Regions from separate parts of the Terrabacter sp. NPDC000476 genome, predicted to be linked through region 1. Evidence: riboswitches for the same ligand, from Rfam matches in the RefSeq annotation. Region 1 holds a riboswitch; each other region holds the start of a gene.
What was found. A riboswitch is a leader RNA that binds a small molecule or an ion and turns the genes downstream of it on or off. The one in region 1 is predicted to bind S-adenosylmethionine.

Region 2: linked by a shared signal. The riboswitch ahead of metX (homoserine O-acetyltransferase MetX) and the one ahead of ABT295_RS19160 (bifunctional o-acetylhomoserine/o-acetylserine sulfhydrylase) in region 1 are both predicted to bind S-adenosylmethionine.
Region 3: linked by a shared signal. The riboswitch ahead of ABT295_RS05355 (aminotransferase class V-fold PLP-dependent enzyme) and the one ahead of ABT295_RS19160 (bifunctional o-acetylhomoserine/o-acetylserine sulfhydrylase) in region 1 are both predicted to bind S-adenosylmethionine.

The regions. Positions count from the first base shown of each region.
Region 1 covers NZ_JBEPDF010000004.1:54,528-64,195, reverse strand. Annotated here, with positions in the region: gene ABT295_RS19170 (HNH endonuclease signature motif containing protein) at 1-1,060, opposite strand, end outside; gene ABT295_RS19165 (hypothetical protein) at 1,324-1,629, shown strand; SAM riboswitch class IV at 2,089-2,208, shown strand; gene ABT295_RS19160 (bifunctional o-acetylhomoserine/o-acetylserine sulfhydrylase) at 2,308-3,624, shown strand; gene ABT295_RS19155 (LD-carboxypeptidase) at 3,653-4,711, shown strand; gene recQ (DNA helicase RecQ) at 4,749-6,647, shown strand; gene ABT295_RS19145 (Na+/H+ antiporter) at 6,675-8,567, opposite strand; gene ABT295_RS19140 (DegT/DnrJ/EryC1/StrS family aminotransferase) at 8,590-9,668, opposite strand, start outside.
Region 2 covers NZ_JBEPDF010000004.1:329,100-338,767, forward strand. Annotated here, with positions in the region: gene ABT295_RS20390 (PAC2 family protein) at 1-423, shown strand, start outside; gene ABT295_RS20395 (DNA polymerase) at 561-2,312, opposite strand; gene ABT295_RS20400 (MalY/PatB family protein) at 2,305-3,468, opposite strand; gene ABT295_RS20405 (EcsC family protein) at 3,639-4,307, shown strand; gene ABT295_RS20410 (DUF1232 domain-containing protein) at 4,318-4,824, shown strand; gene ABT295_RS20415 (DUF4192 family protein) at 4,914-6,470, shown strand; SAM riboswitch class IV at 6,549-6,664, shown strand; gene metX (homoserine O-acetyltransferase MetX) at 6,681-7,946, shown strand; gene ABT295_RS20425 (universal stress protein) at 8,045-8,443, shown strand; gene ABT295_RS20430 (RNA polymerase sigma factor) at 8,812-9,668, shown strand, end outside.
Region 3 covers NZ_JBEPDF010000001.1:1,143,012-1,152,679, reverse strand. Annotated here, with positions in the region: gene ABT295_RS05375 (dihydrofolate reductase) at 1-287, shown strand, start outside; gene dapA (4-hydroxy-tetrahydrodipicolinate synthase) at 332-1,216, shown strand; gene ABT295_RS05365 (ribonuclease J) at 1,281-2,966, shown strand; gene ABT295_RS05360 (endonuclease/exonuclease/phosphatase family protein) at 2,968-3,936, shown strand; gene ABT295_RS05355 (aminotransferase class V-fold PLP-dependent enzyme) at 5,112-6,494, opposite strand; SAM riboswitch class IV at 6,531-6,656, opposite strand; gene ABT295_RS05350 (FtsK/SpoIIIE family DNA translocase) at 6,855-9,668, shown strand, end outside.

The DNA.
Region 1 (9,668 bases):
TGCCGATCGCGGTGGGTCCCGCGGGGTACGGCGTCTCGTGGTCGATGTCGCACCGGTCGGCGAGCACCTCGCAGCCTGGGGCGCGGCAGGTGCCGTCGACGGCCCGCACGTGGGCGACCATGGCCGGGGTCGGCCGGTAGCCGGCCGTCGGCCGGGCGAGCGCCTCGCCGGTGCGGACGTCGACGGGCAGCGTGTGCCAGACCGACCCGGGCCTCGTCATGACGGCACGCGCGTGCTCGGCCGTGACCCACCCGTGCCCGGGCAGCTCGCACGGCGCGTCGGACAGCCCGACGGCCACCTCGAACGGCACCACGATCCACGCACGCGCCGGTGCCTCGCCGGTCCGTCGCTCCGGTTCGACGACGTCCGCGGAGCTCGGCGGGCCCTCGCAGACCGACCCCGCCCGCGGATCAGGATCAAAATCAGGATCAGGATCAGGATCAGGATGCGGATCGTTCATGCGCACCCGTCCACTCGCGCCTTCGGAGAAGCCCGGCTCGCGATCCGGCTCGTGGCGAGAGGGACCCGCACGCCCGGCGGGTCCGTGTCGGGCGGTACCCGGCACCTCGTTCGACCCTCGACGGCCGGAGCCCCGCGAACCAAATGCCTGCTGACGGGCGGGACCGGTGCCCGCGTCCTGCGCGTGGCGAGTGGGTCCCTCACCCTCGTCGACCCTGCCAGCCGCACCACGGCTGGGGCGGGCGGCGGCCCCAGCGAGGCTGAGGTGCCCGCGCAGGAGGGCGTCGGCCATCAGGTCGCAGCGCAGCTGGTCGAGCGTTCGCGGGTCCCCGGCGGCCCGCAGGGCGCGGGCGGCCGTGTCGAGCCGGTCGAGGATCGCCGCGATCGTCGCGGCGTCGGTCGTCATCGTCAGGCACCCCATGCCGTCCTCGATCATCCGGCCGTACACGCCGCGGCGCGTCCGGGCCCGGCTGCGCCGCTCGGCCGCACCACGCTCGTCGACCGCGGCGATGGCTCGCCGCAGGCGCGATGTGAAGGCGCGCTGTGAGAGCGGCAGTCCGTCGCGCGTCGGCGCCAGCACCGACTCCTCGACGGTCGCCACGTCGGCATCCGACAGGCAGGCGGTCTCCGAGACGACCTGCAGAGCGCGCTGCAGGGTGATCGCCCCGTCGCGAAGGGCTCGCAGGACCAGGCGGTGGCGCCGCGGGGACGTCGCCAGGGCCAGCCGGCGTGCCACCTCGCCCGGGCCCACCCCGGTCGCGAGCGCGCGATCTCCTCGCCGACGACGCGGTCGGTCGACACCGCCCCCGCGAGTCGTGACGGCGCGCCGGCCGGCAACGCCTCGATCTGCTGCGCCTCGATGCTGTGCAGGGCTCCGTACGCAGCGAGCAGGTCGGCCTCGACGCGCGCCTTGGCCCGCTCGAGCGCCTCGATCTCGGCGAGCACGTCCTCACCCGCCCTCGCCAGGGCGTCGAGACGCTCGGCCGAGCGCAGCCGCTCGGCTCGAGCTGCCGCGTCGGCGTCGGCGTCGTCGCCCGGCCGCGCGTCCGGTCCGGTGGCCCACGCGGGGCGAGCGTCAGCGCTCGAACCTGCTGGCGCTACCGCGTCCGCCGTCGCGGTCGCCCACGCCGTCGCCCCCGCGCGGGCTCCCGCGTCAGCTCCGGCGAGTGACGCTTCCGGCTCCTCGGCGCTCGACGCGAGGCCTACGTCCATGCGCGACCCCGTGCATGGACCTGCATCGGGGCGGATGCGCGCCTTTGCGCCGGACCGGACGTGCGACTTCGTGCTGGTCCGGGCTGCTCCCCCGTCGCCCGGTTCGTTCGACCCGCCCACGTCGGCCGGAACGGCGCGGCCGCTGCCGGCGGAGCCGGGAGCGATGCGCCACAGCCTCAGGCCGAAGGCGCCGAGGACGGCCGGTCGTCCCGCGTCGCTCGATGACGTCGTCAGATACGGCACGAGCCCCTCCTCTCCACCGGCGTCGACGGCGCCTCCCCCGGCCTCCGTCGAGCTCCTCCCTTGCCCAATTAGAACAGGTGTTCGAACACTCCGTCAAACCCTCGAGTCATGCGCGCGTCCACGATGAGGACACCGCCTCCCGACAGGTGGACACGAGTTCGTACACTCACGGCAGGTCATGAGCGCCAGCGCCAAGCCCCGGCTCGCTGGCCGGCAACCCTCCAACCGCGGTGGGGTGCCCCGGGTGAAGACCTGGCCCGTCGACGCCACCCGGCGCTCGGGCAAGCGCGGAGAGCTCCTCTCCCGCACCGATCCGTCGGTGCGACGGGCCCGGATCGTCACGAATGACGGGGCCCCGGTCATCGACACGACCCAGGAAGAGCAGGACGACCGATGACCGAGCCCCACTGGTCCTTCGAGACCAAGCAGATCCACGCCGGACAGAGCGCCGACACCGCGACGGGTGCGCGTGCCCTCCCGATCTACCAGACGACGAGCTACGTCTTCAACGACACCGACCACGCGGCGAACCTGTTCGGGCTCAAGGAGTTCGGCAACATCTACACGCGCCTGATGAACCCGACGACCGACGTCGTCGAGCAGCGCATCGCGGCGCTCGAGGGCGGCGTCGGTGCGCTCCTCGTCGCCTCGGGCCAGGCCGCCGAGACCCTCGCGGTGCTCAACATCGCCGAGGCCGGCGACCACGTCGTGGCCTCGCCGAGCCTCTACGGCGGCACCTACAACCTCTTCAAGCACACCCTGCCGAAGTTCGGCATCGAGGTCGGCTTCGTCGAGGACCCCACCTCGATCGAGTCGTGGCGCGCCGCGATCCGGCCGAACACCAAGCTGCTCTTCGGCGAGACCATCGCGAACCCGAAGAGCGAGATCCTCGACATCGAGGCGGTGGCGGCCGTCGCCCACGAGCACGGCGTGCCCCTCGTCGTCGACAACACCGTCGCGACGCCCTACCTCATCCGACCCATCGAGTGGGGCGCCGACGTCGTCGTGCACTCGGCCACGAAGTACCTCGGCGGCCACGGCACGTCGATCGCCGGCGTCATCGTCGACTCGGGCAACTTCGACTTCGCCGCCGACCCGGAGAAGTTCCCGAACTACAACACCCCCGAGGAGAGCTACCACGGCCTCGTCTTCGCCCGGGACCTCGGCGTCGGCAGCCCCCTCGGCGCCAACCTCGCCTTCATCCTCAAGGCGCGCGTGCAGCTGCTGCGCGACCTCGGTCCCGCGGCGTCGCCGTTCAACGCCTTCCTCATCGCCCAGGGCCTCGAGACCCTGTCGTTGCGCATCGAGCGGCACATCGCGAACGCGCACCAGGTCGCCGCGTTCCTCCAGGGCCACGACCAGGTGGAGCGTGTCGTGTGGGCGTCCTTGCCCGACAGTCCTTCCCACGCTCTCGCGGAGAAGTACACCCCCCGTGGCGCGGGTGCCGTGCTGTCCTTCGAGATCGCGGGCGGGCTCGAGGCGGGCAAGAAGTTCGTCGAGGCGCTGACGCTGCACAGCCACGTCGCGAACATCGGCGACGTGCGCTCGCTCGTCATCCACCCGGCCTCGACGACGCACTCGCAGGGCCCCGACGCGGACCGCCTCGCCGCGGGCGTCACGCCGGGCCTCGTGCGCCTCTCGGTCGGCATCGAGCACATCGACGACATCCTCGCCGACCTCGAGCAGGGTTTCACCGCCGCCAAGGTGTGACCCCGAAACGGGGGTGAGACGGATCGGCATGGCTGGCACGATGGCGGCCATGCCGATCCGCTACCCCGCCCCGCTCCGTCCCGGCGACCGCATCGGCGTCACGTCGCCGAGCTCGGGCGTCGGCGACGCCCTCTGGGGTCGGTTCACGTATGCCGTCACGTGCCTGCGCGACCGCGGCTTCGAGGTCGTGGTCGGCGAGCTCAACCACGCGCCCTCCCACGTCAGCGGACCGCGCGAGGCGCGCGCCGCCGAGCTCATGGCGATGCTGCTCGACCCCACCATCCGCGCGGTCGTGCCGCCGTGGGGCGGCGAGACCGGCATCGACCTGCTCGACCTGCTCGACCTCGACGCCGTCGCGGCGGCCGAGCCCACCTGGTGCGTCGGCTTCTCCGACACCTCGACGTGGCTGACCCCCCTCACCCTGACGACGGGCATCGCGACGATCCACGGGCAGAACCTCATGGACACCCCGTATGCCGTGCCCGACGGCATCCGTCACTGGGTCGACGTCGCGAGCGCACCGGCGGGCAGCGAGCTGCAGCAGCACTCCCCCGGCCGCCACCGCACCGGCGGCTGGGACGACTACGCCGACCACCCCACGGTCTCGCAGATGAGGCTGGACGGGCAGGGCACCTGGACGCGCATCGACCCCGGCCACGAGGACGAGCCGGTCACCTTCTCCGGACGCCTCGTCGCGGGCTGCGTCGAGACGGTCAGCTTCCTCGCCGGCGGGCGCTTCGCCGAACTCGGCGCGTTCGCCCGGACGCACGCCCGCCAGGGGACCGTGATGCTCCTCGACATCGCGGAGTGGAACTCATACGACATCTGCCGAGCCCTGCACGCGATGCGCCTGCGCGGCTGGTTCGACTGCGCCACAGGCATTCTCGTCTCGCGGACGTCTGCTCCCGAGCCGGGCGGCTTCACCCAGCACGCGGCCGTCGTCGACGCGCTGGGCATGCTCGGCATCCCGATCGTCGCCGACGTCGAGTGCGGCCACGTGCAGCCGTTCCTCGCGCTGGTGCAGGGAGCGACGACGACCGTCGTGCACGACGGCGACACCCACACGCTCACCCAGCGACTCGACTGACGGACCCGGCCGCGACGACGGGTACGCTCGCCGGGTCATGGAGAAGCACGAGTACGAGCACGAGTCCACCGCCGGCGGCGCCAGGCGCGTGCTGCACGACGTCTTCGGCTTCACCGCGTTCCGCGGAGCTCAGCAGGAGATCGTCGACCGGCTCGTGTCGGGCCACGACTCGGTCGTGCTCATGCCCACGGGTGGCGGCAAGTCGCTGTGCTACCAGCTCCCCGCGCTCGTGCGGCCCGGCGTCGGCATCGTCGTCTCGCCCCTCATCGCCCTCATGCACGACCAGGTCGAGGCGCTGCGGCTGCTCGGGGTGCGCGCGGCCTTCTGGAACTCCACGTCGTCGACCGAGGAGTCGGACGCCGTGCGCGGGGCCGTGCGCGACGGCAGCCTCGACCTGCTCTACGTCGCCCCCGAGCGACTGCTCATGCCCTCGTTCCAGCGCCTGCTCGACGACGCGGCCGCCGGGGCCGGCATCGCGTTGTTCGCCATCGACGAGGCGCACTGCGTGTCGCAGTGGGGCCACGACTTCCGGCCGGAGTACCTCCGCATCGCCGAGGTCACCGCGCGGTTCCCCGGGGTGCCGCGCATCGCGCTCACCGCCACCGCCGACGCGCTGACCCGCCGCGAGATCCACGAGCGTCTCGGCCTCGAGGGCGCGGCCGAGTTCGTGTCGAGCTTCGACCGGCCGAACATCCGCTACCTCGTCGAGGAGAAGACCGACGCGCGTGCGCAGCTGCTGCGCTTCCTCGAGGAGGGCAACGACGGCGCCAGCTTCCGCGGCTCGGCCGGCATCGTCTACTGCCAGTCGCGCAAGCGCACCGACGAGATCTCGACCTTCCTGTGCCAGAAGGGTTTCGACGCGATCTCCTACCACGCCGGCCTGCCCGGCGACGCGAGGTCGGCCGCCCAGCAGCGGTTCCGGCGCGACGAGGGCGTCATCGTCGTGGCCACCATCGCCTTCGGGATGGGCATCGACAAGCCCGACGTGCGCTTCGTCGCCCACGTGGACCTCCCCAAGAGCCTCGAGGGCTACTACCAGGAGACCGGCCGGGCCGGCCGCGACGGCGAGCCGGCGATCGCGTGGATGGCGTACGGCCTGGCCGACGTCGTGCAGCAGCGCTCGTTCATCCGGCAGTCGAACGGCAGCCCCGAGCACCAGCGCGTCGACTCGATGAAGCTCGACGCGATGCTCGGCTACGCCGAGGCCGCCACCTGCCGCAGGCGACTGCTGCTCGCCTACTTCGACGAGGAGTCGGGCCCCTGCGGCAACTGCGACACCTGCCTGTCGCCCCCGCAGCTCTGGGAGGCGACCGTGCCCGCGCAGAAGGTGCTCTCGGCGGTGATCCGCACCGGTCAGCGCTTCGGCGCCGGGCACGTCGTCGACGTGCTGCTCGGCAAGAGCACCGAGAAGGTGCGCAGCTGGGAGCACGACCGGCTGCCGACCTTCGGCGTGGGCGGTGAGCTCGACGACCGCGAGTGGCGCTCGGTGATCCGCCAGCTCGTCGCGCGCTCGGTGCTCGCCCCCGACCCGGGCCGGATGGGCGCCCTGACCATCACCGAGGCCGCGCGCCCGATCCTCGACGGCGCCGAGGAGGTCGAGCTGCGCCGCCCCTCCGCCGCACCCGCCGGCAGGCGCTCGCGCTCCCGCTCGGGCGCGTCGGGCCGAGGCTCGGCGAATGGATCGGCCGGCGGCAGCGACCGGCTCGACGCCGCCGAGACGGCACTCTTCGAGCGGCTGCGCGCGGAGCGGCGCTCGATCGCCGACGAAGAGGGGGTGCCGGCCTACGTCGTGCTGCCCGACCGCACGCTGCGTGAGCTGGTCAGGGCCCGGCCCGCCGGCACGGCGGAGCTGCTCGAGGTGAACGGCATCGGGCCGGTCAAGGCCGAGAAGTACGGCGCCCGGTTCCTCGCCCTGCTGGCCGAGCCCAACGCCTGACCTGCGAACCCGTCGAACCCGTCGGACTCAGCCGACGACCTCGTCGACGAAGCACCACCGCCACGACTCGCCCGGCTCGATCGAGCGCATGACCGGGTGCTGCGACTCGTGGAAGTGAGCGGTCGCGTGCTTCCACTCGGAGGAGTCGCAGCAGCCGACGTGCCCGCACTGGAGGCAGAGGCGCAGGTGCACCCAGGTCGTGCCGTCGCGCAGGCACTCCTCGCAGCCCTCCGGGGTGCGTGCGGGAAGGCAGGCCTCGGTGTGCTGCAGGTGCTCGCAGGGAGCCTCGATCGTGTCCACGGGCAACATCTCACTCTCTGCCAGGCGGCTCTCCTGGTCGTCGTAGCGGTCGAGCATGGTCTCCTCGAGGTCGAGCGCGCTGAGCACGACCCGGAGCACCGCGTGGTCGGCGCGCCCCTCGTCGCGCAGGCGCAGCACCTCGGCGCGCTCGGCCTGCAGCATCTGCATGCGGGCCCGTCGGTAGCGTGCGCTCGGGGTGTCGTCCGCGTCGCCGCTCTGCGGACCGAGCCGCTCCCACATGTGGTTGAGGCGGTCCTCCGACCGCGACCGCAGCATCTCGCGCGTGCCGTCGTCGACGTCGGCCGTCTCGAGCACGTCGAGGCCGGCCCGCGTCGCCGCCTGCAGCACCGTCGCGGCCTGCAGGGCGTCCTCGCGCGGGTCGGGCCCGCGCACCCCGAGCCGGCGCGCGAGACCGGGCAGCGTCGTGCCCTGGATGAGCAGGGTGCCCACGACGACGACGACGGCGATGAGCACGAGCACGTCGCGGTGCGGGTTCTGCGGACTCGTGGGCGGCAGCAGCAGGGCGGCCGCGAGGGTCACCACGCCGCGCATGCCGGCCCAGGAGAGCACGACGGTGTGGGTCCACGGCGCCTGCGCCTCGTTGCGCAGCACGTGCGTGCTGACCCAGCGGAACGGCACGACCCAGAGGGGGCGGAGCACGAGCACGGCGACGAGGGTGCCGACGGCCGCGAGCGCGATCTGCCCGGCGGAGAGGGTCGAGGCGCGCGCGCTGTCGACGACGTAGAAGACCTGCAGGCCGATGAGGAGGAAGACCGCGTTCTCGAGGAGGAACTGGATGGAGGTCCAGTTGATCCGCTCGCTGAGGCGGGAGGCCCCCGACTGCGTGCGTGGCGACTTGTGACCGAGGACGAGGCCCGCCGTCACGACCGCGATGACGCCCGAGGCGTGCAGCTCCTCGGCCGGCACGTAGGCCGCGAACGGAACCATGAACGAGAGCACCGTGTCGAAGGCGGGCTCGGTCGAGAAGTGCCGGCGCAGGACGGTCACGAGCAGCGCGACGACGACGCCGATCGCCGCGCCGCCCACGGACGCCCACGCGAAGTCGAGCACGACGCCGCCGAAGCTGACGCCGCCGGCGGCGACCCCGGAGGCCAGTCCCGCCGCGGCGAGCGCCGTGCGCAGGGAGACGAGGGCGGTCGCGTCGTTGACGAGCGACTCCCCCTCGAGGATCGTGACGAGCCTGCGGGGCAAGCCGATCCGTCGGCCGACCGCGGTCGCGGCGACCGCGTCCGGTGGCGCGACGACGGCGCCGATGGCGAAGGCGAGGGCGAAGTCGATCCCGAGCACCCACCGGAGGAAGAGCGCGACCCCGAGCGCCGTGAAGAGCACGAGCCCGACCGACAGCCCGAGGATGACGCCCCGGTTGTTGCGGAAGTCGACGAGCGAGGTCTGGATCGCGGCGGCATACAGGAGCGGGGGCAGGATGCCGAGCAGCACGACGTCGGGGCTGAGGGCCACCTCCGGCACGAACGGCAGGTACGACCCGAGGATGCCGACGACGATGAGCACGAGCGGGGGCGGCAGGTCGAAGCGGTCGGCGAGCCACGACCCACCGAGGACGGTGGCCGCGATCGCGAGCAGCCCGATGGCGATCTCCACGACGCCATCCTGCCCTACCGGCTCAGCCGAAGAACCCCCGCACCGCGTCGACGACGCGCTGCTGGTCCGCCTCGGTGAGGTCGGTCGCGCACGGGAGCGAGACGCCGCGCGCGAAGAGCCCGTCACCGACCGCCCCGCCGAGCACCGGCGCGGTGAGGAAGGGCGGCTGCGCGTGGAGCGGGCGCCACAGCGCGCGAGCCCCCACGCCGAGGTCGCCGACGTGCGCGAGCAGCTCGTCGCGGCCCCGGCCGTCCGTCTCCGGCACGAGCACCGAGTAGAGCCAGTACGTCGCGTCGAGCCCCTCGACGCGCGGCGGGCGCACGAGGGGCAGGTCGGCGAACGCCTCGTCGTAGCGGGCGGCGATGCGGTGCTTGGCTGCGACGAACTCGTCGAGCCGCTCGAGCTGGGCGAGGCCCAGGCCGGCGGCGAGGTTCGTCAGGCGGTAGTTGTAGCCGACCTCGTCGTGCAGGTAGCCGACGTCGGGCACCTTGGCCTGCGTCGTCAGGTGGCGGGCACGGGCAGCGAGGTCGTCGTCGTCGGTGACGATCATGCCGCCACCGCCGGTGGTCGCGATCTTGTTGCCGTTGAAGGAGAAGCAGCCGATGCGGCCGACGGTGCCGGTGTGCCGGCCAGCGTAGCGACCGCCGGTCCACGACGCGCCCAGCGACTCGGCGGCGTCCTCGAGCACGGGTATGCCGTACCGGTCGCAGGCGTCCACGATCGGTTCCAGGTCGGCGGGCTGCCCCAGCACGTGGACGACCTCGACGGCCTTCGGCTGGGCCTCCCCCGCCGCCGCGCGCCGGTCGAGCTCGGCCGCGAGCAGCGCCGGGTCGAGGTTCCAGGTCGTCGTCTCGGCGTCGACGAGCACGGGCCGGGCGCCGCAGTAGGCGATCGGGTTGACCGAGCCGACGAAAGTGAAGTCGGAGCAGAAGACGTCGTCGTCGCGTCCCACCCCGAGCAGCACCAGCCCGACGTGGATGGCCGCGGTGCCGGTCGAGCAGGCGATCGCGTGCTTCGAGCCCACCCGCTCGGCGAAGCGCTGCTCGAACTCCGAGACGAAGGGTCCGACCGACGAGACGAAGCCGGACTCGACGGCCTCGA
Region 2 (9,668 bases), 270 kb from region 1:
TTCGGCACGGTGCAGGTGCCCGCGAGCTTCTCCTCGCTGCTCGAGCTGCGGCTCGGCGAGGCCGGCCGCGACGCCATCGGCTTCGCCGTGCACGTGCCGCACTACCTCGGTCAGAGCGAGTTCGCCGACGCCGCCGTGATCGGCCTCGAGCGGGTGCGCGCCGCCACCGGGCTCGACCTCGACCTGCGCGACCTCGCCGCGACGGCCGGTCTCAACCGCGCCGAGATCGCCCGCCAGATGGAGGAGTCCGACGAGATCACCGCCGTGGTGCGGGCTCTCGAGCAGCAGTACGACACCTTCCTCGAGGGCCGCAAGCAGCGCAGCCTGCTCGCCACCGACCTCTCGGACCTGCCGACCGCCGACGAGATCGGCGCTGAGTTCGAGGCCTTCCTCAAGGACGTCACCGACGACGACGAGCACTAACCGTCGAGAGGCCAGAGTTCGTGGCCTCGCCGACATCGAGAGGCCAGTGTGTGCGGGTGCGCCCCCGTGAACACTGGCCTCTCGACATGCCGGGACTCGCGAAAACTGGCCTCTCGACGGTTGAGGGGCCGAGGAGGTCAGGGCTTGGCCTCGCTCCAGCGGCGGATGACCGACGTGTCGGCCACGAAGCGCACCTCGGCCGTCCCCGCCCACGTGCGGGCGGCGGCCGTCAGGCTGTGCTCCACCGCCGCGGCTGCCTGGGCGGCGGCCTCCTCCGGCACGTGCACGAGCAGCTCGTCGTGCAGGCAGAGCACGATCTGGCCGCCGAGGGGGCGCACCGCGTGGCGCACCGTCGCGGCCCAGGCCTTGAACAGCTCGGCGGCCGACCCCTGGATGATCGCGTTGCGCGCGTAGCGACCCCGCGCGCCGTCGGCGCCGGTGGCCGAGAACTCGGCGCTGCCGGACGGCTCGGGCGCGCCGGGCTCGAGGGCCGCGGCCGGCACCCCGCCGAAACGGATGAGCCGCCCGCCCCAGGTGCGCACCGGGCGGCGGGCCACGCCGTCGGCGTACGCCCGGTCGAGCAGGCCCATGGCCACGGGGTAGGCCCGCTCGAGGTCCTTGAGGGCCTCGCCGGCCGCGCCGGACCGCTGGCCGTACATCGCGGCGAGCACCGCGACCTTGGCTCGCGGCCGGTCGGCCCCGAGCTTGGCCGCCACGGGTGCGTAGAGGTCGTCGGCGCGCGTGGCCTCCGTGAAGGCCCGGTCGCCGCTCACGACGGCGAGCACGCGCGGCTCGATCTGCCCGAGGTCGGCGCGCACGAAGACGTGCCCGGCGGCCGCGCAAACGGCGGGGCGCAGGGGAGTGGGGAGGTTGTGGAGGCCGTTCTGGGCGGTCATCCGGCCGGCCGCCCCGTCGCAGGCCGTCCAGGCGCCGCGCAGCCGGTCGTCGGGCCCGACGTGCTCGTCGAGCCACCGGTAGCCGTACGTCGTCGCGATGCGCTCGTCCTTGCGCCAGCCGAGGAGGGCGTCGACGAGCGGGTGGGTGTGCCGGTAGGGCTCGAGCACCCAGGCCCGGGTGTTCGGCACGTCGACGCCGACCGACTGCAGCAGCTCGCGCACCTGACCCGGGTTGCGCAGGTCGGTCCGCTCGCGCCCCGGGGCGTGCCGCAGCACGGCAGCGTCGCGCTCGCCGCGGATGCGGGCCGCGTCGGCCTCGTCGCTCGGGCGCGGGCCCGCCGACCCGCTGATGAGGTCCTCGGCGGCGGGCCGGTCGACCGGCAGCCCGTCGCGCTCGAGCTCGAGGCACAGCACCGCGGCGGCGGACTCCGACCAGACGGTGCGCTCGAGCCGGGCGACGTGCGCGCCACCGAGGCGGTCGAGCGCGGCGCCCTGCGCGTCGCGGCACTCGAGCGCGAGCACGGCCAGTCGGCGGAGGCGGTCGTCGTCGGTCGCCCAGGCGAGGGCGTCGGCGCGCAGGTGCCCCTCTGGGGTGAGCAGCGCCGCGTCGTCGCCGGCGGCGACGTCGAAGAGGTCGCCGTCGAAGCCGTGCAGGCGAGGGGTCCGGGGCGCCGGCACCGCCGCCTCGTCGAGGCCGCGGCACCCGGCGACGACGTGACCCGGCGTCGCCCACCAGCCGCCGTGCACGATGCGGTGGGCCTCGGCGAGGTCCCAGGTGCGTGAGACGGGCACCCGCGCCGCGACGACGTCGCGCAACGTCGAGGCCGCCGACCAGACGACCCAGCGCGGCTGGAGCCGCTCGCTCGTGTCGACGAGACGCCGCACGACGTCGGCGAGCGGCCACGCCTCGTCGACGTCGGCACCGACGGCATACGCCCCCGCGGGTCCGACCACGAGCGCGACGAACGGCGGCCCGGCGGTCTTGTCACTCAAGGGATCTCGCGATGCGTTCGATCGCGGTCCGGAGGATCTCGGGTGACGTGGCGAAGTTGAGCCGCGCGAAGCCGTTGCCGCCCGCGCCGAAGATCGGGCCGGCGGAGAGCGCCACGCCGGCGCGGCGGGTGAGCTCGCCGGCCGGGTCGGGCCCGAGCCCCAGCCCGCGGAGGTCGACCCATGCGAGGTAGGTCGCCTCGGGCACGACGAGCCGCGCGGCCGGCAGGTGAGCGGCCACGAGCTCGGCGAGCAGCGTGCGGTTCTCGTCGAGCTCGCCGACGAGGCGGTGGAGCCAGGCGCGCCCGTCGCGGAAGGCGGCGGTCTGGGCGATGACCCCGAGCTGGCTGGCCCCGAAGGTCACGAACTCGTGCAGCCGGCGCACGTCGTCGACGGCGTCGGCGCCCGGGACGATGATCGCGGCCTTGAGCCCCGCGAGGTTCCACGCCTTGGAGGCCGACGTGACCGCGACGCCCCGCTCGGTGCCGGGGACCGTCAGGTAGGGCGTGAACGTGCTCGTCGGCATGACGAGCGCGCCGTGGATCTCGTCGGCGACGACGCGCACGCCGTGCTCGTCGGCGAGCGCAGCCAGCGCCTGCAGCTCGGCCGGGGTGTGCACCGTGCCCGTCGGGTTGTGCGGGTTCGCGAGCAGGTATGCCGCCCGCACCCCTCCGTGCGTGACGCGGGCGAAGGTGTCGGCGAGGACGTCGAGGTCGAGGCGGAGGTCTGCGCCGAGCGGCGCCTCGACGACCGTCCGGTCGCTCGCCTCGATCACCTCGTAGAAGGCGTTGTAGACCGGCGGGCTCACGACGACGGGACCCCCGGCGTCGGTGAGGAGTCGCAGCAGGTGGGTGACGCCCGTGAGCACGTCGGCCACGCGTGTCGTCGCCGCGGCGTCGAACGTCCAGTCCCACTCGTCCGCGGCGAAGCCGGCGAAGGCGTCGGCATACTCCTGCGTCATCGCGTAGCCGGTGTCGCCCCGGGTCACGGCCGCCGTGACGGCCTCGACGACGGCGGGGCAGGGGGAGCAGTCCATCTCCGCGATCCACATCGGGATGACGCCGTCGCCGTGCACCCGCCACTTCACCGACGTGCGGTCGCGGTGCAGCTCGGCCAGCGGCACGTCGAGGATGCGTCCAGGGGGCTCGGTCGGGGGCATGGGGCGACCCTACGAGACGCGACCGACCGCGCGCCCGGGGCGGTGCGCGCGGCGGGTCACGCCCCGGCATACGGTGGCGTCCGACGGCCGCACGGGCCGGGTAGGTGCAGGGCGACGTCTTCGATCGAGCTTCTGGAGTGGACATGGCAGGCAAGGGCAGGAACGCGGACGTGACGACGCGGGGCGCAGGGCAGCCCGAGGGCGGGCTCAACGCCGCGGCGACCCGCTTCATCGAGCGCCTCATGGCCGTCGGCATCGACGGCCTGGGCCCGTTCGACTCGGCCCGCACCGTCGCAGCCGGCGCGCTCAAGCACGCCCGGGGCGACGACGAGCAGGCCCTGCGCGTGCTGGCACGCGACCACCGCCAGCTCGGAGCCGTCGGCGGCTTCGCGACCGGCCTCGGTGGGTTCTTCACCATGCCGGTCTCGCTGCCCGCGAACGTGATCGAGTTCTACCTGCTCGCCACGCGCCTCACCGCAGCGACCGCCGCGGTGCGCGGCTACGACGTCGACAAGCCCGAGGTGCGCTCCGCGGTGCTGCTCACGCTCGTCGGCGCCGACAGCGACGACCTGCTGAGGAAGGCCGGCCTCAAGACCCCCGGCGGCAAGCTCTCGTCGCTCGCGACCGACCGGCTGCCGGCTTCCGCGCTCATGGTCCTCAACAAGGCGGTCGCGTTCCGGCTCGTGGGGCGCGTCGGCCAGAGCGCCTTCTCGCGCCTCGGCCGCGCCGTGCCGGTCGTCGGTGGGGTCATCGGGGCCGGCGTCGACGTCTACATGCTGAGCCGCATCGGGCGGCAGGCCGCGAAGGAGTTCCCGCCCCTCGCGCCGAGCGAGCGCTGACCGGGTCGCCGTGAAGACCGCCTCGCGGCTCAAGCTCGCGGCGACCGTCGCGTCCGTCGTGCGCGCGTCCAGCCGGCCCGGCGCGCCCGCCCTCTCGGAACGGGTGCAGGCGGTGCCCCGGCTCGTGCGCGCCACCCGCAGCGGGGCGTATGCCGGCACCACCCTCCGGCGACTCGGGCTCGTCGCCGCTGCGGTGGCCTACGTCGCCTCACCCGTCGACCTCGTGCCCGAGGCCGTGCTGCCGGTCGTCGGCGCGGCCGACGACGCGGTGGTCGTGGCGTGGGCCGTGCGGGCCTTCGTCGAGGAGACCGACCGCTACCTCGCGTGGGAGCGCGGCCAGGGACTGTGGGCGGGCTCGCCCGGCGGCTCCGCTTCGCCGGCCGGCCCCGGCTCGCCCGACGTGGGCCGTGGCCCGTGGGCGCACGGCGGCGCCGGGCTTGCACGGCTTCCAGAGGGGATGCGCCGGGCTGCTACCGACTACGCCATGGAGACGGTGCGCAGGCGCCTCGAGCGCTGAATCCACACCCCCCGCGGGCCGGCCCCCGGTCGTCCACAGGTGGGGGACGGGGTCTGTCGCCGGGGCGACGACGTGGCGAGGCTCGTCGCATGCCCAAGATCTCCCTGGCCGGGCCGGCCGAGCTGCTGACCATCCTTCCCTACCACCTCGGGTTCCAGCCGATCCGGAGCGTCGTGGTCGCCTGCTTCCGCGGGGCCCGGCTCGGCCTCGTCGCCCGGCTCGACCTCGTCGGGCCGGAGCTGGCGCCCCTGGCGACGGCGCGGCTGCTGCCGACGCTCTTGGCCGAGGCTCCCACCGCGGTCGCGCTCGTGGCCTTCGAGGACGACCGCGACGAGGCGCTGCCGTTGCTCGGCGCCCTGGCCGACGGGCTGGACGCCCACGACGTGGGCCTGCGCGAGCGCCTCGTCGTCCGCGACGGACGGTGGTGGGACCTGCACTCCGCACGGTGCCCCGAGCAGGGGTGGCCGGTGCCCGAGCTCGTCGACGTGCCGGCCGTCGCGAGCTACGTCGCGCTGGGGCACGCCGTGCTCCCGGACCGCAGCGAGCTCGCCCGGCTCGTCGAGCCCCTCGCGCGCGACGCCCCGCGGCACGACCTCGCGCGCCGGGCCGTCGAGGACTGGCAGCGCCGCTACGCGAACGCGGGTGGGTGGTCGCGGCGCGGGAGGCCCGGGCGATCGGGGAGGCCCGGGCGGCCGAAGTCCGGCAGGCCGGGTGGCGCGCGGGGGAGCGGTCGGGGGCCCGAGCCGGTCCGGGCCGCCGGTGCGGTCCGGGAGGGAAGCCGGTTCGGGGTGCTGGACGACGACCTCACGCCCCTCGAGTTCCTCGTCGACGACGCGCTCGTGGCGTGGGGTGGCGTGCTGCGGGGCGACATCGTCGGCTACGGCATCGAGCACTGGCTGCCGGCGCTCGTGGGGCCCCTGCGCGACGCCTTCGTGCGCGACGCGGTCATCGCCTGGCTCTGCCCGGGCTCGAGCGTCTTCGGGCCACCGCCGGACGTGCTCGCGCCGGCCCTCGAGCTGTTCCTCGGACCGGGCCTGCGCCTGCGCGGGGCGGCGTCCCCGCAGGACCGGCTGCTCGGTGACGTCGTCGACCTCTCGGGTCCGGCGCGGCGCGCGGACGGCAGTGCCGGCGGTCCCGGAGTCGCCGGTGGCGCCGGTGTGGCCGACGAGCCCGGCGAGTCGGGGGGTGACGACGGGCGTGACGACGGGGGTGACGGCGACGACCTGGCTCACCTCGGCGAGCTGGACGACCTCGACGAGTGCAGCGATCTCGACGAGCTGGACGAGCTGGACGACCTGGACGACCTGGACGACGCCGCTGACCCCGACGCCGACGACCCCGACGCCGACGACCCCGACGACCTCGGCCTCCTCGACGACCTCGCCGGGGACGACTGGGAGGCGTGGGAGGAGGCGACGCTGCCCCACGTGGTGCAGGCGCGGCTCGAGCAGGTGTGCCGGCTCACGCCGGCCGTCCACGCGGCACCGCTGCTGTCCCTCGTCGGCGCGGTGGCGTGGTGGTGCGGCGACGGGGCCCGGGCCCGGGTCGCGGTCGACCGCGCGCTCGAGCTGGAGCCCGGCCACGTGCTGGCCGGTCTGCTGCGGGACGCGCTCGACCGCGGCCTGCGGCCGCACCGCTGCACGTGAGGCGCCCGCGGGACCCGGCGTCCACGACGTGGACCGGAGCCTCGGCCAACGGGCCTGGCTCCCGTAGGATCGTGGGCAGGTCATGAGTACCAGTGACAAGCCCCGGCTCGCTGGTCGGCAACCCTCCCTCGCGGTGGGGTGCCCCGGGTGAGGACCCGGCCGCACCCGTCCCCGGATGCGTGCAAGCGCGAGCGAGCAGGAGCAACCCCGATGACCGTCACCCACCGGCAGCACACGACCCGGCGCCCGACGCCGGCCGCACGCTCGGGCCGGGCGCCGGGCGACGGCGCAGCCCCGGCTCCCGCCGTGTCTTCCGTGCCGCTCGCGCCGCCGTCGCCCGTCGGCCACGGGCCCGGGGCGGCCCAGGACGGCGCCTGGCGCGTCGGCGACCCCGTCGGGCGGCGCCACTTCGTCGAGCTCGGCGAGGTCGAGCTCGAGCGCGGAGGCGTGCTGCCCGACGTGCGCATCGCCTACGAGACGTGGGGGCGGCTCAACGAGGCCGGCGACAACGTCATCCTCGTCGAGCACGCACTGACGGGTGACAGCCACGTGGTCGGTGAGGCCGGCGACGGCCACGCCTCGCCGGGCTGGTGGAACGCCCTCATCGGCGCGGGTCAGCCGGTCGACCCGGACGAGTGGTTCGTCGTCGCGGCGAACGTGCTCGGCGGGTGCCAGGGCAGCACGGGTCCCGCGAGCGAGGCCCCGGACGGCCGACCGTGGGGCAGCCGGTTCCCCTACGTCACCGTGCGCGACCAGGTCGCGGTCGAGCGCGCCCTGCTCGACCGCCTCGGCATCGCCCGGCTGGCCGCCGTGGTCGGCGGGTCGATGGGCGGCATGCGCGCCCTCGAGTGGGCGGTCACGCACCCCGACGACGTCGACCGGTGCGTCGTGCTCGCGTCGACGCCCTACGCCACGGCCGACCAGATCGCCTGGTGCCAGCCCCAGCTGCTCGCGATCCGGAGCGACCCCGACTTCGCCGGCGGCGACTACTACGACACCGACCGCCGCCCGGTCACCGGGCTCGGCCTCGCCCGCCGCATCGCGCACGTCACCTACCGCACCGAGCTCGAGCTCGACGACCGCTTCGGCCGCCGCCCGCAGCTCGGCGAGGACCCCCTGCGGGCGGGGGAGCGCGGTCGCTTCGCCGTCGAGTCCTACCTCGACCACCACGCGGGCAAGCTCTCGCGCCGCTTCGACGCCAACTCCTACGTCGTGCTCACCGAGGCGATGAACTCCCACGACGTCGGGCGTGACCGCGGCGGCCTCGAGGCGGCGCTCGCGCGCGTCGTCGCCGACTGCACGGTCGTCTCCGTCGACACCGACCGGCTCTACCCCCCGCGGCTCTCCGACCAGCTGCACGCAGCGCTGCCGCGTTCCACCCGCGCGCACATCACCTCGGCCTTCGGTCACGACGGCTTCCTCATCGAGGAGGAGCAGGTCGGGCGCATCCTGCGCGAGGCGCTCTCGCGCGGCTGAGGCCGTCCGGAGGCCGTCGCCGGGCGCCCCTCCCACGCCCGGGTTTTCGGGTACGGTTCGACCAGCTGGGTGTTTCCGTCCCAAGGAGGTCCGGGAAAGTGGCCATTGTCGTTGGTTATGTCGCCACCAAAGAAGGTCGTGCGGCGCTCAAGAGAGCAGCGGAGGAATGCGTCCTGCGCGGGAGCAAGCTCGTCGTGATCAGCTCCCACCGGGGCGGCAAGGACTTCGACGCCAACGAGGCCCACCGGTTCGAGACCGAGCTGACGCGCGTGCAGACGCTGCTGGAGGAGAAGGGCCTGGAGCACGAGGTGCGCCAGCTCGTCCGCGGCAACGACCCCGCCGAGGACCTCATCAGCGTGGCCGAGGAGGAGAAGGCCGACTTCATCGTCATCGGCCTGCGCCGCCGCAGCCCCGTCGGCAAGCTCATCCTCGGCTCGAACGCGCAGCGCATCCTGCTCGACGCGAGCTGCCCGGTGCTCGCCGTCAAGGGAGACTGATCCGGCGACGGTCCGGGCCGTGCCTCGCGGGCCCGGAGCGTACCCACTCGCACCCAACCGCACCGGGTCCGACGGGGAGGCGGCCGGGGGTCTGCGGTGCTGACGCGCCGCGCGCGTTTCGGCATCCGTTCGCTCGGAGGCCGTGCGGCGTTTTATAATGTCCGTGTACCGGATCGCACCAGGCGCACCGAGAGCTCGATTCAGGGATCGACTCCAACAGACCACGCTGCCGGCACCACCCCCCATTCTCGCTCGTTGTGATGTCGCATGCCCGGACTCGGGCGACCGTCCGACGAGACCCGCGACGAAAGGCGACTGCATCCGTGCCCAAGGCAACAACCGCTGGAACCCCCAAGACCCTGCCTAAGGTGTTCCAGCACGAGGCGATCATGCAGCTCCTCGTGAAGGGCAGCACCGACGGCAGCATCACCGGCACGGAGATCGCGCGGGCCCAGGCCGAGGCCGACCTCGACCTCAAGCAGATGAAGCCGGTCCTCACGACGCTCGAGGCGCACGACATCGAGATCGTCGTCGACGCTCCGCACTCGAGCACGAAGAAGACCCGCACAGGGACCAAGGGAGGCAGTGTGGCCACCGCACGCAAGACGACCGCCGCGGCGACGAAGGCCGCGTCGCGGACGACGACCGCAGCCACGAAGAGCGCCGCGAAGAAGGCCGCGCCCGCAGCTGCCGACGACGCTGCCGCGGAGAAGCCCGCCGCGCGGGCTGCCGTGAAGAAGGCGACGACGAACGCCGGTGTCGCCAAGGCCGCCGCGAAGCCGGCCACCAAGAAGGCCGCCGCCGCCAAGACGGCGGCGAAGAAGACGGCCAAGAGCGCCGCCGCGGCGGTCGACGGTGCCGACGGTGCCGACGGTGCCGACGAGCCCGGCGACGTCGAGCCCGAGGACGCCCCCGAGGGCGAGCTCGAGGAGGTCGTCGTCGAGCCGGTGGACGTCGACGAGGACGCCGAGGAGGGCGAGGCCCGCCCGGCCGCCGCGGGCAAGACCGAGGAGACGGAGGAGTCCGGCTTCGTCATCCGCGACGACGACGAGGACGACGCCCCGGCCCAGCAGGTCGTCACGGCCGGCGCGACCGCCGACCCCGTCAAGGACTACCTCAAGCAGATCGGCAAGGTCGCCCTCCTCAATGCCGAGCAGGAGGTCGAGCTCGCCAAGCGCATCGAGGCCGGCCTGTTCGCCGAGGAGAAGCTCAACTCGGGCGACAA
Region 3 (9,668 bases), on a different contig from region 1:
TCGTCGTGACGCGCCAGCGTGACTGGTCCGCGCCCGGCGTCGAGGTCGCGCACTCGCTGGCCGAGGCGCTCGACCTCGTGGCGGGTGCCGAGCAGGTCTTCGTCGTCGGCGGCGGTGAGGTCTACCGCCAGGCGATGGGGTATGCCGCCCGCCTCCTCGTGACGGAGGTCGACCTGTCCCCGGCGGGCTCGGTCACGTTCCCCGACATCGACCCCGCGGTCTGGGTCGAGACGGCACGCGACGAGCAGGACGGCTTCGCGTGGGTCACCTGGGAGCGACGCGCCTGAGCACCCCCACAGCGCTCCCACCCTCGGGCGCTAACCTTGGGCCCATGGCAGCCGCACCCGCGCTCGGACGTGTTCTCTCGGCCATGGTCACGCCCATGCGGCCCGACGGCTCGATCGACCTGGACGCGGCGCAACGCCTGGCCGCGCACCTCGTCGACGCGGGTCACGACGGCCTCGTGGTCTCGGGCACGACCGGGGAGTCGCCGACGACCTCGGCCGAGGAGAAGGACGAGCTGCTGCGCGCCGTCGTCGGCGCGGTCGGCGACCGCTGCGTCGTCGTCGCCGGAGCCGGCAGCAACGACACCGCCAAGAGCGTCGAGTCGGTGCGCCTGGCCGAGAAGGCCGGCGCCGACGCCGTGCTCGCGGTGACCCCGTACTACAACAAGCCCCCGCAGGCCGGGCTCGTCGCGCACTTCACGGCCATCGCCGACGCGAGCGACCTGCCCGTCATGGTCTACGACATCCCGGGGCGCTCGGGCATCGCCATCGCCCGCGAGACCTACCTGCGCATCGCCGAGCACCCGCGGATCGCCGCGGTCAAGGACGCACGCGGGGACCTGTGGTTCGCGAGCGAGATGATGCAGCTGACCGGGCTCGACTGGTACTCCGGCGACGACGCGATGAACCTGCCGCACTACGTCAACGGCGCCGTGGGGTTCGTCGGTGTCACCTCGCAGGTGGCGCCGCAGGCGTACCGCCGGCTCGCCGACGCCGTGCTCGAGGGCCGGTGGGACGACGCCCGTGCCGTCCACCGCGGGCTCGCGCCACTCGTCGACGCCGTCATGAACGTCACGCAGGGCGCGATCATGGCCAAGGCCGGTCTCGCCGTGCAGGGGCTCATCGAGTCGCCCACGGTCCGCCTGCCGCTCGTCGCCGCCGACGACGCGCAGACCGCGCTCGTGCGCGACGCCCTCGAGGCGGTCTCCTGACCACCACGACCTCCGGCCGGCGACCTCGGCGACCCGGCCGCACCACCGAGACGACAGGACACCTGTGAGCCACCCCCACCCCGAGCTGACCGCACCCCCCGCCCTCCCCGACAACGGCTTGCGGGTCGTCGCACTCGGCGGGCTCGGCGAGGTCGGTCGCAACATGGCCGTCCTCGAGACGCAGGGCAAGCTGCTCGTCATCGACTGCGGTGTGCTCTTCCCCGAGGACCACCACCCTGGCGTCGACCTCATCCTCCCGGACTTCAGCTACATCGCCGGCCGCCTCGACGACATCGAGGCCATCGTCCTGACCCACGGCCACGAGGACCACATCGGTGCCGTGCCCTACCTGCTCAAGCTCAAGGGCGACATCCCCATCATCGGCTCGACGCTGACCCTCGCGCTCATCGAGGCCAAGCTCAAGGAGCACCGGATCCGGCCGTACACCATGGCCGTCAGGGAGGGGCAGCGCGAGAAGCTCGGCGCCTTCGACCTCGAGTTCGTGGCCGTGAACCACTCGATCCCGGACGCGCTCGCGGTCTTCGTGCGCACGGAGGCCGGCACGCTGCTGCACACCGGCGACTTCAAGATGGACCAGCTGCCGCTCGACGGGCGGCTGACCGACCTGCGTGCCTTCGCCCGGCTCGGCGAGGAGGGGGTCGACCTCTTCCTCACCGACTCCACGAACGCCGACGTGCCCGGCTTCACGACGCCGGAGCTCGAGATCGCGCCCGCGATCGACAAGGTGTTCCGCCATGCCGAGCGGCGCATCATCGTCGCGTGCTTCAGCAGCCACGTGCACCGCGTGCAGCAGGTGCTCGACGCCGCCGAGAAGGCCGGCCGCAAGGTCGCCATGGTGGGGCGCTCGATGGTGCGCAACATGGGCATCGCGGCCGAGCTCGGCTACCTCCGCGTGCCCGCCGGCATCCTCATCGACATCAAGAAGATCGACAGCCTGCGCGACGACGAGCTGGTGCTCATCTGCACCGGCTCGCAGGGTGAGCCGATGGCCGCCCTGTCGCGGATGGCCAACCGCGAGCACCGCATCGACGTCGGCCCCGGTGACACCGTGCTGCTCGCGAGCAGCCTGATCCCGGGCAACGAGAACGCGGTCTACCGGATCATCAACGGCCTGATGCGCCTCGGCGCCAACGTCGTGCACAAGGGCAACGCCAAGGTGCACGTCTCCGGCCACGCGAGCGCGGGCGAGCTGCTCTACTGCTACAACATCGTCAAGCCCGCCAACGTCCTGCCGGTCCACGGCGAGTGGCGGCACATGTACGCCAACGCCCAGCTCGCGATCCAGTCCGGGGTGCCCGAGGGCAACGTCGTGCTGGCCGAGGACGGCGTGGTCGTCGACCTGGTCGACGGGAAGGCGTCCGTCGTCGGTGTCGTCGAGTGCGGCTACGTCTACGTCGACGGCAGCAGCGTGGGCGGCGCCGACGAGGCGCTGCTCAAGGACCGTCGCATCCTGCGCGACGAGGGCTTCATCACGTGCGTCGTCGTGCTCGACGCAGCCACCGGCAAGATCGCGAGCGGTCCGGAGATCACGGCGCGCGGCTTCGTCGAGGACGAGGAGATCTTCCAGCAGGTGATCCCGAAGGTCGAGCGGGCCATCGAGGAGGCGGTCGCCGGCGGCGTGCGCGACGACCAGCAGCTCCAGCAGGTCATCCGCCGAGCCGTCGGGTCGTGGGTCGGTGGCAAGATCAGGCGCCGTCCGATGATCATCCCGGTCGTCCTGCAGGCGTGAGGTGACCGCTGCCCGCGGGCGACGGGTCGACGTCGCCGTCCTCGTCGTGCTGCTCGCCCTCGTGGCCGTCGGCGCGCTGCGCTGGCTCGACACCACGGCGTACGCCGTCGTCGTGCTGCAGACGGCCGGCCCGTTCGTCGTGGTCGGGCTGCTGCTGCTCGCGGTGGCGACGGCGGTGCTGCGCCGCTGGCGCGTGCTCGTGCCGGTCGTGGCGGCCCTCGCGGTGGGCGGGGGACTCGCGGTGCCCACCTTCCTGGCCAGCTCCTCGCCCAAGGCCGACACCGACGTCACCGTGATGGCCGCGAACCTGTGGGTCGGTCAGGCCAACTCCACCCAGCTCATGGACGCCGTGCGCTACCACGCCGTCGACGTCCTCGTCCTGACCGAGGCGACCCCGGACGCCATCCGCGGGATCGACGACCTCGGCGCGGACTCCTATTTCACGACGCGCAGCGGTGTTGCTCGCGCCGGCACCACGACCGGGACCATGGTGCTCTCGCGCTTCCCGCTCACGGTGAGCAACCGCGGCACCGACCAGAGCGTCGAGGCGACGGCGAGCATCCAGCCCGAGGTCGTCGTGACGACGCCGAAGGGGCCGGTGCGACTCAAGGTGGCCCACCCGACGGCTCCGCTCTCGGGCGAGACCGACGCGTGGAGGGCCGGACTCGCGGCGCTGACGGCCTGGAAGTCGCGCCAGACCGGCTCCGAACCGATCGTCGTCGCGGGCGACCTCAACGCCTCGTTCGGGCACCCGGCCTTCCGCAGTCTGGCCGACGGCCTCGTCGACGCCCAACGGGCCGACGGTCAGGGCTGGGTGCGCACGTGGCCGTTCGCGGGCAACCGACTGCCGCCCTTCGTCCAGCTCGACCACGTGCTGAGCCGCGGGCTCACCGTCGTCTCCGCCGGCCAGGTGGCGATGAACCGCGCCGACCACGCTGCCGTGTGGGCCGCCTACGCCCTTCCGCGCTGAGCGTGCGCTGACCCCGACGCCGAGCACCGGTGGCATCCGGTGGCCGGGGGCGAGGGACCGTGCCGGCGCGAACCTCCTCGCGACTGCCGCCGCCGGCCCCCTCGGTGTCCTCTGCGTTGCGTCGTGTGGTGGCGCACGGGGTGCGGAGGGGCGGTGGGCTCGGGCAGTGGGCTCGGACGGTGGGTTCGGCGTGGCGGGTGCCGGTTGGTGGCTGGGTTCCTCTGCGTTGCGTCGTGTGGTGACGCATGGGGTGCAGAGGGTTGGTGGGCTCGGGTGGTGGGCTCCGGCGGTGGGCTCCTCGTCACGGGGTGCCGGTGGGTGCGCAGGGTCCCTCTGCGTTGCGTCGTGTGGTGACGCATGGGGCGGGCTGTGGGCTTGGCGTGACGGGGTGCCGGTGGGTGGCTGGGTTCCTTTGCGTTGCGTCGTGTGGTCACGCGTCGGTGGCGGGCTAAAGCGGGTGCCGGTGGGTGCTCAGGGTGCGTCGTGTGGTGACCCAGTGCTGACGGCGCGGGGAGAGTGCCCGTGCGCAGGCGGCTGGGTGACCGGTCGCCCTGCGTGCGTCGTGTGGTGACTCAATGCAGAGGGCTTGGGGGATGGTGGCCGGATGCAGCCGTCAAGCGGTGGGTGCTCAGGGTGCGTCGGGTGGTGACGCAGTGCTGACGGCGCGGGGAGATTGCTCGCGTGCAGGCGGCTGGGTGACCGGTCGCCCTGCGTGCGTCGTGTGGTGACGCAATGCAGAGGGCTTGGGGGATGGTGCCCGGATGCAGCCGTCATGCGGTGGGTGCTCAGGGTGCGTCGGGTGGTGACGCAGTGCTGACGGCGCGGGGAGAGTGCTCGCGTGCAGGCGGCTGGGTGACCGGTCGCCCTGCGTGCGTCGGGTGGAGACGCAATGCAGAGGGCTCGGGGAGGGTGCCCGGCTGGAGGCGGTCGCGCGGCGGGTGCTGTGGATGCGTCACGTGGTGACGCAATGCAGAGGGCTTGGGGAGGGTGCCCGCGTGGGACGGTCACGCGACGGGTCCTCGGGGTGCGTCGGGTGGTGACGCAATGCAGAGAGCTCGGGGGAGGGTGCCCGGGTCGGGACGGTCCGGCGACCGGTGCCCTGCGTGCATCGTGTGGCGACGCAACGCAGAGGGGTGGGGCGGCCTCACGCCGCGGGCCACCCCATCCATGCTCGGTCACCAGGGGCGCTGGACCTCGACGTCCCGGGGGTCGGTGCCCTCGATGCTCCACCCGCCGTCGGTGCGGGTCCACGTGGCGTCGGGGCCCTCGTCGACGAGCCGGGAGACGGCCGCGACGAGACGCTCCACGCCCTCGAGCGTGCTGCCGAGACCGATGCTGGCTCGCACGGCCGTGGTGGAGCGCTCGCCCCACGGGTCGTCGAGCAGCTCGTCGACGAGCAGGTGCGCGCAGAACTTCCCGTCGCGCACCCCGATGCCGTGCTCGACCGAGAGCACCTGCGAGACGAGCGAGGAGTCCCAGCCGTCGATCGTGAAGGCGACGACGCCGACGCGGTCGTGCTCGTCTCCGAAGATCGAGAGCAGCTCGACGCCGGGCACCTCCTCGAGGCCGGTCCGCAGGCTCTCCAGGAGCTGCTCCTCGTGCGCCTCGATCGCCTCACGGTGGCGCGTGATCGTCGCGCAGGCCGCCGCGAGCGCGACCGCCCCGATGACGTTCGGGCTGCCGCCCTCGTGCCGCGCCGGGCCGGTGGCCCACGTCGTGCCGTCCTCGGTCACCGATCGGGTCGCGCCGCCGCCGAGCAGGTACGGGTTGCCCGCGTCGAGCCAGTCCGAGCGCCCGGCCAGCACGCCGGCACCGTAGGGCGCGTAGGTCTTGTGGCCCGAGAAGGCCACGTAGTCGGCGTCCCAGGCGTCGAGGTCGATGGTCCGGTGAGCCGACAGCTGCGCGGCGTCAACGGCCACGCGCGCACCGTGCTCGTGCGCCAAGGCGGCGAAGCGCTCGATCGGCCACACCTCGCCGGTCACGTTCGAGGCCGCGGTGAGCACGACGAGGCGGTGTCGCGACGGGTGGTCGACGAGCGCCTCCTCGAGCAGCTGCCGGGCGTCCTCGACCGTCTGGGGGACGGGCAGGCGCACCGTGCGGAAGCGTCCCCAGGGCAGCAGGGTCGAGTGGTGCTCCGTGCCGAAGACGAAGACGGTCGTGCGGCTGGGCAGTGCCTTGGACAGCAGCGCCCACGAGTCGGTCGTCGACCGGGTGAAGATCACCGTGTCGTCCGCCCGGGCGCCGACGAAGGCCGCCACCTCGGCGCGCGCCTGCTCGAACCACGCGCTCGTGACCCGCGACGCGAAGCCGGCGCCGCGGTGCACGGACGAGTAGGTCTGCAGAGCGCGGTCGACCGCCGCCCGCACCGTCTCGAGGGCCGGGGTCGACGCGGCGTGGTCGAGGTTCGCGTAGGCGACCTCACCGTGCAGCGTCGGCACACGAAGGTCCGAGCCGACGACGACCGGCAGACTGCGCGCCTCCGGGACGACGTGCAGCGTGCGCGTGCGCACGACCGGGGCCGTGGCGCCGTCACAGGGGGAGGAGGGGAGAACCGACATGACACTGCTCCTGGGTCCAGGGACCCACCGGTTGCAGGTCCGCGCTTGCCGGCCTCTGCGTCACGAACGCGCAGAGGACGGCCTGGTCGTCACCCGGAGCACCCCACCGCGGAGGAGGGTTGCTGGCCAGCGAGCCGGGGCTTGTCGCTGGCACTCATGACCTGCCGTCGAGGTTAGGGGCCCCGCTCGCGGCCTGTCCACCGTTCGGTCCCGTCGTGTCGAGATCTGAGACGCCCCGTGTGTCGAGAGGCTCATGCCGAGGCCGCCCGAGGGTGCCGGGGGTGCGGACGGCATACGGAATCGGTGGCTGTTGCGCGTGTGACGCGTGAGTTCGAAGGGGCGTTCACGTACGGTGCCAGCATGGCGACACGTCCGTCCGGCACCCAACGACCCAGCAGCGCGACCACCTCGCGCGCCAAGGGTTCCTCGAGCGGCGCCTCGTCCCGCCCTCCGGCAGCGCGCTCGACGCGGCCGGCGCAGCGCAAGCCGGCGGCCCGCAAGCCGGCCCCGAAGACGGCGAAGACGCGTGGGGGCGGCTTGCCCTTCCCGCTCGGTGCCGTGCGCAACACATGGATGGGCGTCTCGCACCTCGCCGGCGGCGCGGTGCGCCGGGTCGGCCACAGCGCGGCCGAGCTCGAGCCCGAGCACCGCCGCGACGGCCTGGGCTTCGCCCTGCTCGCCCTCGCCGTCGTCGTCGCCGCCCGCGAGTGGTGGGGCGTCTCAGGCACCTTCGGCCAGGTCGTGCACGCCGTCTTCGCCGGCACCTTCGGCCGCGTCGCCTACGCCGTGCCGCTCGTGCTGCTCGCCCTCGGGCTGCGCATGCTGCGCGCACCCCAGGACGAGGCGGCCACGAACCGCGTCGTCGTTGGCACCATCGCCCTGACCTTCGCCGCGTGCGGGCTGGCGCACCTCGCCGACGGCATCCCCAACCCGCCGGACGGCGCCGACGGCATGCGCGCTGCCGGCGGCATCCTCGGCTTCCTCGCCTCGAGCCCGCTGGCGGCGGCCGTGTCGACCTACGGCGCGCTCGCCCTGCTCGTGCTGCTCGGCCTCTTCGGGCTGCTCGTCATCACGGCGACGCCCGTCAACATGATCCCCGAGCGGATGCGCCAGCTGCGTGCCCTCGTCATCCACCGCGAGGGCGACGACGAGGCCGACGAGCTCGACGCCCCGGCAGCCGCCGTGAAGCGGGCCCGTCGCAAGCCCGTCGACCTCGCCGAGCGCGACGGCGACGAGGCGTTCCGCCAGGCCGCGCAAAAGGCCAGCGAGGACTCGGGCAAGCCGCGACCGGGCGAGAAGCGGGCCACGCCGGCCGGCGTGCTCGCGCCCCGACCGGGCGGCCAGAAGCGCGGCGACACGTCCGCCGAGCGCGTCATCGACGCCACGGACCCGAAGACCCTCGGCGCCCCCGACACCGGCAAGGTCGGCCCGAAGGCCGAGCTCATCCCGCCGCCCATGTCGGAGCTGCCGGCCCGCGTCGAGCAGCTCAGCCTCGGCGGCGACATCACCTACCGCCTGCCCGACGCGGCCATGCTGACGCCCGGCGCCCCTCACAAGACGCGCAGCGAGACGAACGACCGCGTCGTCGAGTCGCTGACAGGCGTCTTCGACCAGTTCGACATCGACGCAGCCGTCACCGGCTTCACGCGCGGCCCGACGGTCACGCGCTACGAGGTCGAGCTCGGCTCGGGCACCAAGGTCGAGCGCGTCACCGCCCTGTCGAAGAACATCGCGTACGCCGTGGCCTCGGCCGACGTGCGCATCCTCAGCCCCATCCCGGGCAAGTCGGCCATCGGCATCGAGATCCCGAACCTCGACCGCGAGAACGTCGCGCTCGGCGACGTGCTGCGCAGCCACACGGCCCGCAGCAACGAGCACCCCATGGTCATGGGCGTCGGCAAGGACGTCGAGGGCGCCTACGTCATCGCCAACCTCGCGAAGATGCCCCACCTGCTCGTCGCGGGCGCCACCGGCTCCGGCAAGTCGAGCTTCGTCAACTCGATGATCACCTCGATCCTCATGCGCTCGACGCCGGAGGAGGTGCGCCTCATCCTCGTCGACCCGAAGCGCGTCGAGCTGACGGCCTACGAAGGCATCCCGCACCTCATCACGCCGATCATCACGAACCCCAAGAAGGCCGCCGAGGCGCTCGCCTGGGTCGTCAAGGAGATGGACCAGCGCTACGACGACCTCGCGGCGTTCGGCTTCAAGCACGTCGACGACTTCAACAAGGCGGTGCGGGCCGGCAAGGTGAAGCCGCTGCCGGGCTCGCAGCGGCAGCTGACGACCTACCCCTACCTGCTCGTCGTCGTCGACGAGCTCGCCGACCTCATGATGGTCGCCCCGCGCGACGTCGAGGAGTCGGTCGTGCGCATCACCCAGCTGGCCCGCGCGGCCGGCATCCACCTGGTGCTCGCGACCCAGCGACCCTCGGTCGACGTCGTCACCGGCCTCATCAAGGCCAACGTGCCCTCGCGCATGGCGTTCGCCACCTCCTCGCTCGCCGACAGCCGCGTCGTGCTCGACCAGCCGGGTGCGGAGAAGCTCATCGGCCAGGGTGACGCGCTCTTCCTCCCGATGGGCGCGAGCAAGCCGATGCGAGTCCAGGGCGCCTGGGTCAACGAGTCGGAGATCCACGAGGTCGTCAAGTTCGTCACCGACCAGCTGAAGCCGAACTACGTCGAGGACGTCACCGTCGCGGCACCGAAGAAGCAGATCGACGACGACATCGGCGACGACCTCGACGTGCTGCTCCAGGCCACCGAGCTCGTCGTCACGACGCAGTTCGGCTCGACCTCGATGCTCCAGCGCAAGCTGCGCGTCGGGTTCGCCAAGGCCGGCCGGCTCATGGACCTGCTCGAGTCGCGTGGGGTCGTCGGCCCCAGCGAGGGCTCCAAGGCACGCGACGTGCTCGTGCGCCCCGACGACCTCGAGCAGACGCTCGCGCTCCTGCGGGGGGACGACGTGCCGCACCCGAACGAGCCCGTCGACCTCGACGACGTCGTGGAGCCCGCGCAGCCGTATGCGCCCCCGCCCGTCGACATCGAGCCGGCGGACGCGTTCGCTCCCGACGACATGGACGACCGCGACGACGTGGACGACCTGGACGACCTCGACGGAGCGGACGGCCCTGCACCCGCGCAGCGCACGGCATCCCTCGTGGCGGAGCGGGGC